One region of the Arthrobacter sp. CMU6 genome, then DNA from elsewhere that is predicted to be linked to it. Evidence: riboswitches for the same ligand, from Rfam matches in the RefSeq annotation. Region 1 holds a riboswitch; the other holds the start of a gene.

Region 1 (5,318 bases):
ACCGGGTTCTGGAACAGGTTGGTGCCGATGTTGATGATCCGGCCGAATCCGTGTTCCAGCATGCCAGGCAGTGCCTGCTGAATGGTGTTCAGCGCGCCGCGGACGCTGCCGGAGAACTGGGCTTCGAATTCCGGCCAGGTGATGCCGGCAGCGCCGGACCGGGCGTCGCCGTTGAAGGAGAAATCCGCCAGGGCGTTATTGACCACGGTGGTCACCGCCCCGCCGAAGTGGGCCTGGGCTTGGGCCAGCGTGGCTGCGACCTGATCGGCGTCGGTCACGTCAGCCTGCAGGGCAACAGCCTGGCCGGGGCCGTACTTTGCGGCCAGAGCTTCGCTCTCCTCTGCGCTGTTGCGGTAATTGATCACTACCCGGGAGCCCTGGTCCGCAAACGCCTGAACGATGCTGTGGCCGAGGCCGCGTCCGCCACCGGTGACGAGGACGATCTGTTCTGAGATTTGCATGGTTCTTCGCTTTCTTTCGGGGGGACGAAACGAATGGATGGCACTGCGCAGTTCTATGGCAGGTGCGGTTTCTCCGGGCATGCTTGTGCCGATGCCCGGCTAGGCGGCTAGGTCCTCAGGAACCCCACCGTGCGACAAAGTCTTCGGCGCTGTGCCTTGGATTATCCGCAGCGCATATGGCTGACACGACCGCTAACCCCGATGCCCCGGCGCGGCGCAGCGGGACGACATCACCGGGTTTAATGCCGCCTATGGCAACACACGGCAGGGGCGTAGCGGCCGCGGTTCGCCCGAAGCCCTCAATGCCCAACGGAGCCGGGTGGTCAGGCTTTGTGGAAGTCGGACGGATAACCCCCACCCCTAGGTAATCCACCGTCCCCGCGGGCAGGGCATGCAGGGTATCCAAATGTTCGCGGGTGTTTGCGGTCAGTCCGACGACGGCCCCGGCGCCCACCAGCGCCCGAACCCGTTCGACGGGAAGATCGCTCTGGCCCACATGAACTCCGTGCACGGCGGCCCCTGCCGCCCGCGCCGCCAAGAACACGTCGATCCGGTCATCCACCAAAACGGTAGCCGCGTGCCCCACAGCTTCAGCGGTACGGAGGACCAGCTCGTACAGGTCGGCGGTGCTCGCGCTTTTTTCACGGACCTGGACGATCCGCACCCCGCCTGCAACAGCCGCCCGGGCAGTCTCCACCACTCCCCTGGGACCGCATAGCTGCGGATCGGTCACCAAATAGATGCCCTCGATGCGCCCGGCCGTCCTGTCCCCGGCGGTCATGAGATATTCATTCGGGAGGAGATCATTTCATCGTTGATACCTGTCAGGGCGTCAAGGAACGCGACGGCGAAAGTGCCCGGGCCGGGGACGCCCTCAGCTGCCGTTTCCGCGGCCACCGTGTATACGGCAGTGGCAGCGGCGGTAGCGGCGAGCTTGTCATCGTTGACGGCGAGAAAGGCCGCGGTGACGGCTCCCAGCGCACAGCCTCCGCCGGTGACTTTGGTCAGATGCGGGTGGCCGTTGCTGATCCTGATGACATCAGTACCATCCGTGATGATGTCGGTTGGCCCCGAGACGGCCAGTATCGACTCGTACCGGCGGGCCAGGCTCTTGGCTGCGTCCAAGGCGGTTTCCGACCCATCCACGGCATCGACGCCGCGTCCGCCCTGCCCCACGCCGGCCAGCGCCAGGACCTCTGAAGCGTTGCCGCGGACCGCCGTCGGGCGGTGATCCAGCAGCTCGGCGGCCAGCGCCGTACGGACCGGCAAAACGCCGACGGCCACCGGATCAAGAACCCAGGGCGTCCCGGATTCGGACGCGCCGTGCACAGCCTTGCGCATGCCCGCCTGCTGTTCTTCGTGAGGGGTGCCCAGATTCACGAGCACTCCCGACGCGACCCGCGCGAACGGTCCTGCCTCGGCGGGGACATCAACCATCGCCGGTGCCGCGCCTAGGGCAAGCAGCACATTGGCGGTGAAATTCGTCACCACGGTATTGGTCAAGCACTGAATCAGTGGTGTTGTTCCCCGGACCCGTTCGAGCATGGTCCAGGCATGGTCAGGCGTCAGGCGAATAGTCATTCGCGACATCCCTTCGCTAGTACTAACTAGATCAGGTTCAACGGGTGTTCTCTCAGCCCTTATCAGCAGGGCACCCCGTGTCACTGAAGCAAACCCTACTCCTAACCGGGGGCTTGCCAAAGAAATGCCCCCCCGGTGTACAGTCAGGTTCGAACACGGGAGTCCGGTGAGCCGGGCTGAGAGGAAGCTTCTCAAGCTTCGACCGTTGAACCTGATCTGGATCATGCCAGCGCAGGGAGAGACAAGACTCTAATCCCGTGCCCTGTTTATTCCTCAGAAAGGGCGCGATAGTGCATCCCCAAACCTCGACCACCCCGGCCCCGACGACGCCTGCCCGAAAACGCGTCCCCTTCACGCTCAAAGACCTCGTGCTGTTGGTTGTTCTCGGTGTGGTTTTCGGCTTCCTCTACTGGGCTTTGGTCCAGGCCTGGACCGGGCTCTCCGTCCTGATGGGTCCCGCCGGAGACCTGGCATCCCATTTCCTGATCGGGGGCTGGCTGCTGGTCGCCCCGATCGCAATAGCCATCATCAGGCGCCCCTTCGCCGGGATCATTGCGGAAATGCTGGCTGCCGGAATCGAGATAATCTTTCTTGGCTCACCCGCTGGCCCGATGCTCTTCCTCGTTGCCGCCATCCAGGGTCTGGGCAGCGAGCTGCCCTTCGCGCTGACCCGCTACAAGTCCTTCAGCTGGAGGATCTACGCGCTTTCCGGGCTGATGGGCGCGGGACTGGTGTTCTTCTTCTCAGCGTTCCGTTTCGGCTGGTACGGCCAGGACCTGTTTGTCATCCGGCTGGCGATCCAGCTGGTCTCGGGGATTGTCCTCGGCGGGCTGCTCGCCCGCATGATCGTGCAGGCTGTCGTAAAGACCGGGGTTGTTGATAATTTCGCGATCGGCCGTGACCGGCTCATCAAGGTCTAAGGCAGTGAAAAGCCCCCGGGTGCCCGCAGTGGTGCTGGAGCACGTCTCCGTTGAATATCCGCACCGTACCGCTCCGGTGCTGCGCAATATCTCCCTGCGGCTCGCTGCAGGTGAACACGCCATCATTTTCGGGCCTTCCGGGGCAGGAAAATCAACGCTGCTGCAGCTGCTTACCGGCGTCATCCCGCACTCGGTGGTAGCGACTTTGACCGGGAACGTCACCGTCTGCGGCCGCCAAACGACGGAAACTGAAGTCGTAGAACTCTCACGCCAGGTCAGTGTCCTGAACCAGGATCCGGAATCGTCGATCTGCCTGCCGGATGTAGAGCAGGAGCTGGCACTGCCGCTGGAAAACCGCGGCGTCGCCCCGCATCTGATTCCTGCACGCATCAGCACCGCCCTGGATGCCGTCAGTGCCCATGCACTCAGGAGCCGCGGAACCGCACGGCTGTCCGGCGGGGAGGGGCAGCGAATCGCCTTGGCAGCAAGCCTAATCGTCGAGCCGGAATTGCTGCTGCTTGACGAGCCGACGTCCATGCTCGATGCCGAGGGTATAGCGTCGGTAAGGGAGGCCATTGCCGACGCGGTTGGCAGGTACGGTCCCGCAGTGGTGCTCGTGGAGCACCGGATCGACGAATTTGCGGGCCCTGCCGGCTTGAGCAGCCTGCCGGAACGAGCGATCGTGCTCAGCGCAGACGGGGACATCCTTGCCGACGGGCCAACGGAAGCCGTCCTGGCACAGGAAGCCCCTGAGCTGCTGGCCGCGGGCTGCTGGCTGCCCTTGGAATCAGAACTGCAGGCTGTATTCGGCGTGCCGGGCGGCCTGGGCTCTCCAGAAGTGCGCGCCGCCTTGCGGGCCCTGGCCGGACCGGAGGCGGCAGCCCTGGACGCCGCCGCGCCAGATGTCACCGCGCCGGAACCGGCGGTAAAACCGGAAACGCAGCCCGGCCGGGGCGAGGTGGTGCTGGCCGCCGAAGGGCTTTGGGTCAGCCGCACAGTACTCCCGGCGAGGCGCCGCGCCCGAAACCTGAGGCGGCATCCGTCCGCTTCAGTTCCGCCGGACGACAATGAAGTGCTGCTCCGAAACATCAACCTTCACCTGTATGCAGGGGAAATTGTCGCAGTGCTCGGCGCCAACGGGGTTGGGAAAACTTCCCTGATGCTCTCTCTGGCCGGACTGCTTGCTCCGGCTGCCGGAGCCGTAACGGGCCAGCGGCCGGGTATGGTCTTCCAGAACCCGGAACACCAGTTCGTATCCACCACGGTCTTGGGCGAGGTCGGCTATGGCGTGGACCCCGGGGCATCGATGGAGGAACTGCTCGCCGAGCACCGGCTGGCGCATCTGGCGGATCAGAACCCCTACCGGCTCTCCGGCGGCGAAAAGCGACGCCTCAGTGTGGCAGCGATGCTGGCGCACTCCCGGCCTGCACTCCTGGCCGATGAGCCAACGTTCGGCCTAGACCGCAGCGCCACCATCGCAGCAATTGGCGCTTTTCGTGCCGCGGCAGCCAAGGGCACGGCCATTGTCCTGTCCAGCCACGACCTGCGTACCGTCGCCACCCTGGCCCACCGGGCGGTGGTGATTGCCGGCGGCACCATCATCGCCGACGCCCCGGTGTTTGAGGTGCTCCGGGACCGGGAAGCGCTGGCGCGTGCGCGGATCACGTTGCCTCCGCTGATCGAATGGCTGCTGGACGCGGCCGGAGATGACAGTGCTATCCGCCGTGTCCTGGACGGGCTGGACGCGAAGGTCTCCGCATCGGAGCGCGAGAAGGTGCGGCTATGAGCGCCGGACGCGGGGTACCGGTGATCACCGACTCGCCGCTGAGCCGACGCAACCCTACCGTCAAACTCGCACTCCTGTTCGTGGCCTCAGCTGCCCTGCTCTTTGTCTTCGACCCGGTCACCCCTGCCCTCCTGTACTTGCTGGCGCTGGCAGCGGTGCTGCTGGCGGCACGGGTTCCCTGGCGCGTTCTGGCACTGGCGCACCTCCCCTTTATCGGATTCGCCTTCGGACTTCTGAGCGTCAATGCCCTCAGCCGCCCGGGGGAGGTGGTGTGGGAAGCCATCGGCCTGCGCGTCACCGTGGAGGGGCTGACCATCGGGGCATCCTTGGCGCTTCGGACCCTGGTGATCGGCGTGTTGTCCATAGGTTTTGCCACTACCACCGACGGAATCAGGCTGATGACGAGCCTGCAGCAGCATGCGCGGCTTAGCCCGCGGGTAACCTACGCAGTCCTGGCCGGCTACAGGATGCTGCAGGACCTGCCGCGTGAATGGCAGATCATTCGCCAGGCACACGCGGTCCGGGCACCGCTGCGTCCGGACGGACGGCTGCCATCCAGTGCCCGTGACT
Region 2 (5,318 bases), on a different contig from region 1:
CCCTCACATCTGGCCGTCACGGCCGGTTCGGCGATCTGGACCACGCCAGAGGGGCCCGAACCGTTGGCTCCCTTGCCGTTCAGGCCTTTACCGCTGCTGTTATTCCCGTTTCCGTTGCCTGCGCCGTTCCCGTAGCCGTTTTTGGCCGGCTTCGACCCGGAGATCACCACGGCATCGAACTCCTGTCCGATGTGGTTGATCAGCAGCGCGGCTTCCACGGTGTCCAGGGCGAGGCGTTCCATCCTTGCCGCCAGCTGGTCCGAATACGCCATGATTTCGGGCAGCGAGGGGAGCGCCTCCCGGGCCCAGGCCGGCACCGGCCGGTCGTTGCTCAATGCCTCACAGATGACCAGGACAAACCGGTCCACGAGCCGGCGCAGCGGTGCAGTGGTGTGGGCGTACGCCGTGCCGATGGCTGACTGGACGGCGTCCTCCGGGACGGTGCCGTCGAAATGCGTGTACGCGGCGCCACGGAAGAGCATGCCGGCCGAATGGAGGATGGCCAATTGCCCGTGGTCGGTGGGATCCAGGGTGCGCAGGTACTCGCCGTAGCTTTCCTGCCCGTCCCACGGCTTGCCCAGCGCGGCTGTTTGGCGCTTGAAATGGCTGAGCGAGCGTTCATCCGGGGCAGGCATGGTGCGCAGGATCCCCACCTTGCCTTTGAGCATCAGCGAAGCGGCGGCCATCCCGGTCATGAGCGAAATCTGGGCGTTCCAGTCCTCCACCGGAAGCTGGGGGACCGCCACAATCTGGTAGCCGCCGTCGGGAAGCTGGACAATCTCCTGCTCCGGCATGTTCAGGCTGGCCCCACCGCGGGCCCGTTCCAGGTCAACGCGCTTGCGCCCCACCTCGCGCAACAGCTGCAGCATCGGAGGGGCTGTGCCGGCATCCAGGTCTGCCTGGACACCCCTGTAGTTGAGCTTGGCCCGGCTGCGCACGGCGGCCCGGCGCACCACCACGGATGCCACCTCGGCGGCGGCGTCGAGCTCGAACTCCCAGACGAAGGCGGAGCACAGCTGTCCGGCCAGCAGGCTGCCGGCGTTCTCGCTGATCACCTCCGGATGCAGCGGTATCCGGCCGTCCGGCGCGTAGAACGTCTGCCCGCGGCGGCGGGTCTCGGCGTCGAGCGCGCCGCCTGGCTGCACGAAGGACGGAACGTCGGCTATCGCGTAAAGGATCCGGTAGCCCTCGCCGCGGCGTTCGATGAACAGTGCCTGGTCCAGGTCGGTGGACGACGGCGGATCGATGGTCAGGAAGTCCACTCCGGTCAGGTCCAGGTCCGGAAACTGCCGGTCCGCCACGGCGGCTTCGGCTTCCTTGAGCACATCCTCGGGGAACTCGCCCGGAAGCTCCAGTTCCGTCCGCAGCGCGCTCAGGGCGTCCGCGAGCGCGTTGGTCTGCTCGTGGACGCTGGGCGACAGACGATGATGTGACACGAAAATCAGGTTAGCCCGAATTGCGCCGTTAGTCTTGGATTATGGGCACATCCTCGGCTGACACCGCTCGCTACGACCGCTTCGTTGCAGACCTGTTCGGCGTGATGGCATACGGCGAATTGTCCGCGTTCGAACGGCTCTCCTCCGACGCCCGCTACTCACCCACGCTGCATGACCGGGCCGTGATTGGCAGGATCGCGGTCATTGAATTCCAGCACTACGAACTGGTGAGCGCCAAGCTGGCGGAGATGGGCGTCGACGTCGAAAATGCGATGCTGCCGTTCCAATCGGCCGTGGACCACTTCCACGAACGGACCCGTCCGGCCGACTGGTACGAATCCCTGATGAAGGCCTATGTGGTGGACACCGTCTCCGCCGATTTCTACCGCGCGGTGGCCCGGTTCGTGGACCCCGGAACGCGAGAGCTCATCCAGCAGATCCAGTCCTCGGAAGAAGCCACGGGCGTCCTCCGGGACCGGCTCAGGGGAGCGCTGGCTGACGACCCCCGGCTCGCGTCCAGGCTTGCGCTGTGGGGCCGCCGGCTCCTCGGCGAAGCGATCACGCAGGCCCAGCGCGTGGGCCACGAACACGCGTTTCTTAGCGAGCTGTTCGTCGAAGCGGAACCCGGCGCCACGGACGCCACCGCGCGCGAGTTGGTGCGGGGCATCACTGCCGAAGTCGCGGAAAACCACTCCCGGCGGATGGTCCAGCTGGGCCTGAGCGGGTAGCTCTCCGGTCTCCCCGGACCGGTCCCGCCTAGGAGACGGCTGCCGGCGCCGTTGCGTCGAGGGCGTCGAGCAGTTCCGCCGCGGCGGCTGCCGGGTCTGCCGCATCGGTGATGGCGCGGACCACGACGATCCGGGTGGCGCCGGCCGCCAGGACCTGCTCCACGTTGGTGCGGTCGATCCCGCCGATCGCGAACCAAGGCAGCAGCAGGCCGCCGACCCGTTCCTCGTCCGCTGTGCGGACCGCCTCCGCCGCGTAGCGGACCAGGTCGAGTCCGACGGCGGCGCGCCCGGGTTTGGTGGGGGTGGCCCACAGCGGACCCACGCAGAAATAGTCCAGGCCGCTGCGCCCGTGCGCGGCACCGATCGCGGCATCCACCTGGTCCGTGCTGTGGGTGGACAGTCCGATCACGGTGGAATCGTGCAGCAGCTTCCGGGCGGCGCGGAGCGGCAGGTCCTTCTGGCCGATGTGGAACACCGGCGCGCCGGCGATGGACGCGATGTCGGCGCGGTCGTTCACGGCCCAGAGCCGGCCGTGCCTGCGGGCGGCAGCGTGGACGGTTTCCAGCAGCTCCAGTTCCTCGGCCGCCTCGATGTTCTTGTCGCGCAACTGGATGATGTCCACGCCGCCGGCAAACGCCGCGTCCACAAAGTCTGCAAAGTCCCCGCGGTCCTTGCGGGCGTCGGTGCAGAGGTACAGGCGGGCGGCGGTGTGGGCAGAGTGCTGGGTCATGGCAACCACCTTAGTTCCTCTAAACTGGGCAGGTACCGCGGGAGCCCGTTACTGCTGTCATAAAAGGCGCAGGGCTGAGAGGGCGTCAGAGCCGACCGCTTGACCTGATCCGGTTAGTACCGGCGTAGGGAAGGAATTAGCGTGAACCCTGGAACAAGTGGCCCGGAATGTGCCACCCCAAGCCTTGAGGCAGATGTTGCCGTCATCGGCGGCGGCGTGGTGGGCCATGGCATCGCCTGGGAGGCGCGGCGCTCCGGCCGCTCGGTGCTGCTGATAGACGAGGCCCCCGGCAGCGGTGCAAGCTGGGCTGCGGCCGGCATGCTCGCCCCGGTCAGCGAACTGCACTACCAGGAGGAAGGGCTCCTGGAACTGATGCTGGAGTCCTCGGCCAGATGGCCGGAGTTTGCCGCCACCCTCACCGCCGGCGAAGACGCCGGGTATCTGACGACGCCGACCCTTGCAGTGGGTGTCGATCCTGCCGATCGCCGCGCCCTCATGGACCTGCGGGACGTGCAGCGGACCCACGGCCTGGACGTTGAACCGCTGACCATCCGCGAGGCACGGTCCCGGGAGCCGCTGCTCAGCCCCGGGATCTCCTGCGCGCTGGACATCCCGGCGGACCACCAGGTAGATCCGCGGAAGCTCATCCGGGCGATCGCTGCCGGCCTGGCCGGCCACGGCCAGAAGCTTGCGGCCGGAAAGGGCTACGCGGTGCAGGAGCACGCCGCCGGACTGCTCTGGGACGGCGGGCGGGTCTGCGGAGTCCGGCTGGCCGGCGGCCGGTCCGTCAGGGCAGCCGAGACGGTGGTGGCCAGCGGTCTCGCCGCAGCGCAGTTGCAGGACCTCCCGGAAGGCCTGCAGCTGCCGCTGCGCCCGGTCTACGGAGACATCCTCAGGCTCAGGGTTCCCGCGCACCTGCAGCCCCTGCTCACCGCCACAGTCCGCGGCATGGTGCGGGGCGTTCCGGTCTACATCGTGCCCCGCCAGGACGGGACCGTGGTGATTGGCGCCACCCAGCGCGAGGACGGGGTACCGGGCACCAGCGCAGGCGGCGTCTACCAGCTGCTGCGCGACGCACAGGCCCTGCTGCCGGCCGTCGCCGAGCTCGAGCTCCTTGAAGCCACCGCGCGGGCGCGGCCCGGCACACCGGACAACGCGCCGCTGCTCGGCCGGGTGCCGGACCGCGGGCAGGGGCAGGGGGCGGATGTGGCCGGCCTCATCGTCGCCACGGGCTTCTTCCGCCACGGCGTCCTGCTGACCCCGGCGGCCGCAGTGATCTGCCGCCAGCTCATGGACGGCGTTCCGGATCCGCGCTGGGCCGCGTTCCGGCCGGGCAGGTTTTCCGCCGGGACCGCGGAGCCGGTGGGAGCGGCCGCTTCCCTCAGCCCAGCTCCCGGCTGACCGCTGCCCCAACTCATTACCGCAATGAATGACCTTCCAGCAGCGGGCACTGCCACATGACCCGCGTCACATTTGACCCGAACAAGGAACCAGCATGAACATCACTCTGAACGGTATCGAACAGGAAGTAGGCGAGGGCGCCTCGGTCACCTCGCTCGTCAGCCAGGTCACGGGGCGCCGCCTGTCCGCCAACGGGCAGGCCGCCGACGGCCAGCGACTGGGTGTGGCGGTGGCGCGCAATGCAGCCGTCGTGCCGCGCAGCCAGTGGCACAGCACCGCCCTCGCCGAGGGCGATGAGATCGAACTAGTCACGGCAGTCCAAGGAGGATGAGCACGATGGCAGAAACACTGATTGAAACAGCAGACAGCCTTGTCATTGACGGGGTGGAGCTGACCTCGCGGCTCATCATGGGCACCGGAGGCGCACCGAGCCTGGACGGTCTCGGCTCAGCGCTGGTCGCGTCCGGCACCCAGCTGACCACCGTTGCGATGCGGCGTTATTCGCCTGCCGAAACTGGCTCACTCTTCCAGCTGCTGGTGGACCACAACATCCGCGTGCTCCCCAACACCGCCGGCTGCTTCACGGCACGGGAAGCCGTCATGACGGCTGAGCTGGCCCGTGAGGCGCTCGAGACCGACTGGGTCAAGCTCGAGGTCATCGCGGACGAGCACACGCTGCTGCCTGACGCCGTGGAGCTGGTGGACGCCACCGAGCAGCTGGTCAACCGCGGCTTCAAGGTTTTTGCCTACACCAACGACGACCCCGTCCTGGCGCTCCGGCTCGAAAACCTGGGAGCCTCGGCCGTCATGCCGCTGGGGGCGCCGATCGGCACGGGCCTGGGCATCCTCAATCCGCACAACATCGAGCTGATCGTGTCGAGGGCATCCGTTCCCGTGGTCCTGGACGCGGGGATCGGCACCGCCTCCGACGCTGCACTGGCCATGGAGCTGGGCTGCGACGCCGTGCTGCTGGCCACCGCGGTGACCCGCGCCCAGAACCCCGCGCTCATGGCCAAGGCCTTC

Evidence for each region. A riboswitch is a leader RNA that binds a small molecule or an ion and turns the genes downstream of it on or off. The one in region 1 is predicted to bind thiamine pyrophosphate.
Region 2: linked by a shared signal. The riboswitch ahead of thiO (glycine oxidase ThiO) and the one ahead of AC5RWD_RS03215 (ECF transporter S component) in region 1 are both predicted to bind thiamine pyrophosphate.

The regions. Positions count from the first base shown of each region.
Region 1 covers NZ_JBNHFL010000003.1:140,052-145,369, forward strand. The annotation lists gene AC5RWD_RS03200 (3-oxoacyl-ACP reductase) at 1-461, opposite strand, end outside; gene thiE (thiamine phosphate synthase) at 577-1,242, opposite strand; gene thiM (hydroxyethylthiazole kinase) at 1,239-2,042, opposite strand; TPP riboswitch at 2,034-2,130, opposite strand; TPP riboswitch at 2,188-2,297, shown strand; gene AC5RWD_RS03215 (ECF transporter S component) at 2,333-2,962, shown strand; gene AC5RWD_RS03220 (ABC transporter ATP-binding protein) at 2,967-4,748, shown strand; gene AC5RWD_RS03225 (energy-coupling factor transporter transmembrane component T family protein) at 4,745-5,318, shown strand, end outside.
Region 2 covers NZ_JBNHFL010000004.1:97,408-102,725, reverse strand. The annotation lists gene AC5RWD_RS04030 (RNB domain-containing ribonuclease) at 1-1,436, opposite strand, end outside; gene AC5RWD_RS04025 (ferritin-like fold-containing protein) at 1,478-2,164, shown strand; gene thiE (thiamine phosphate synthase) at 2,193-2,894, opposite strand; TPP riboswitch at 2,922-3,043, shown strand; gene thiO (glycine oxidase ThiO) at 3,036-4,295, shown strand; gene thiS (sulfur carrier protein ThiS) at 4,390-4,626, shown strand; gene AC5RWD_RS04005 (thiazole synthase) at 4,632-5,318, shown strand, end outside.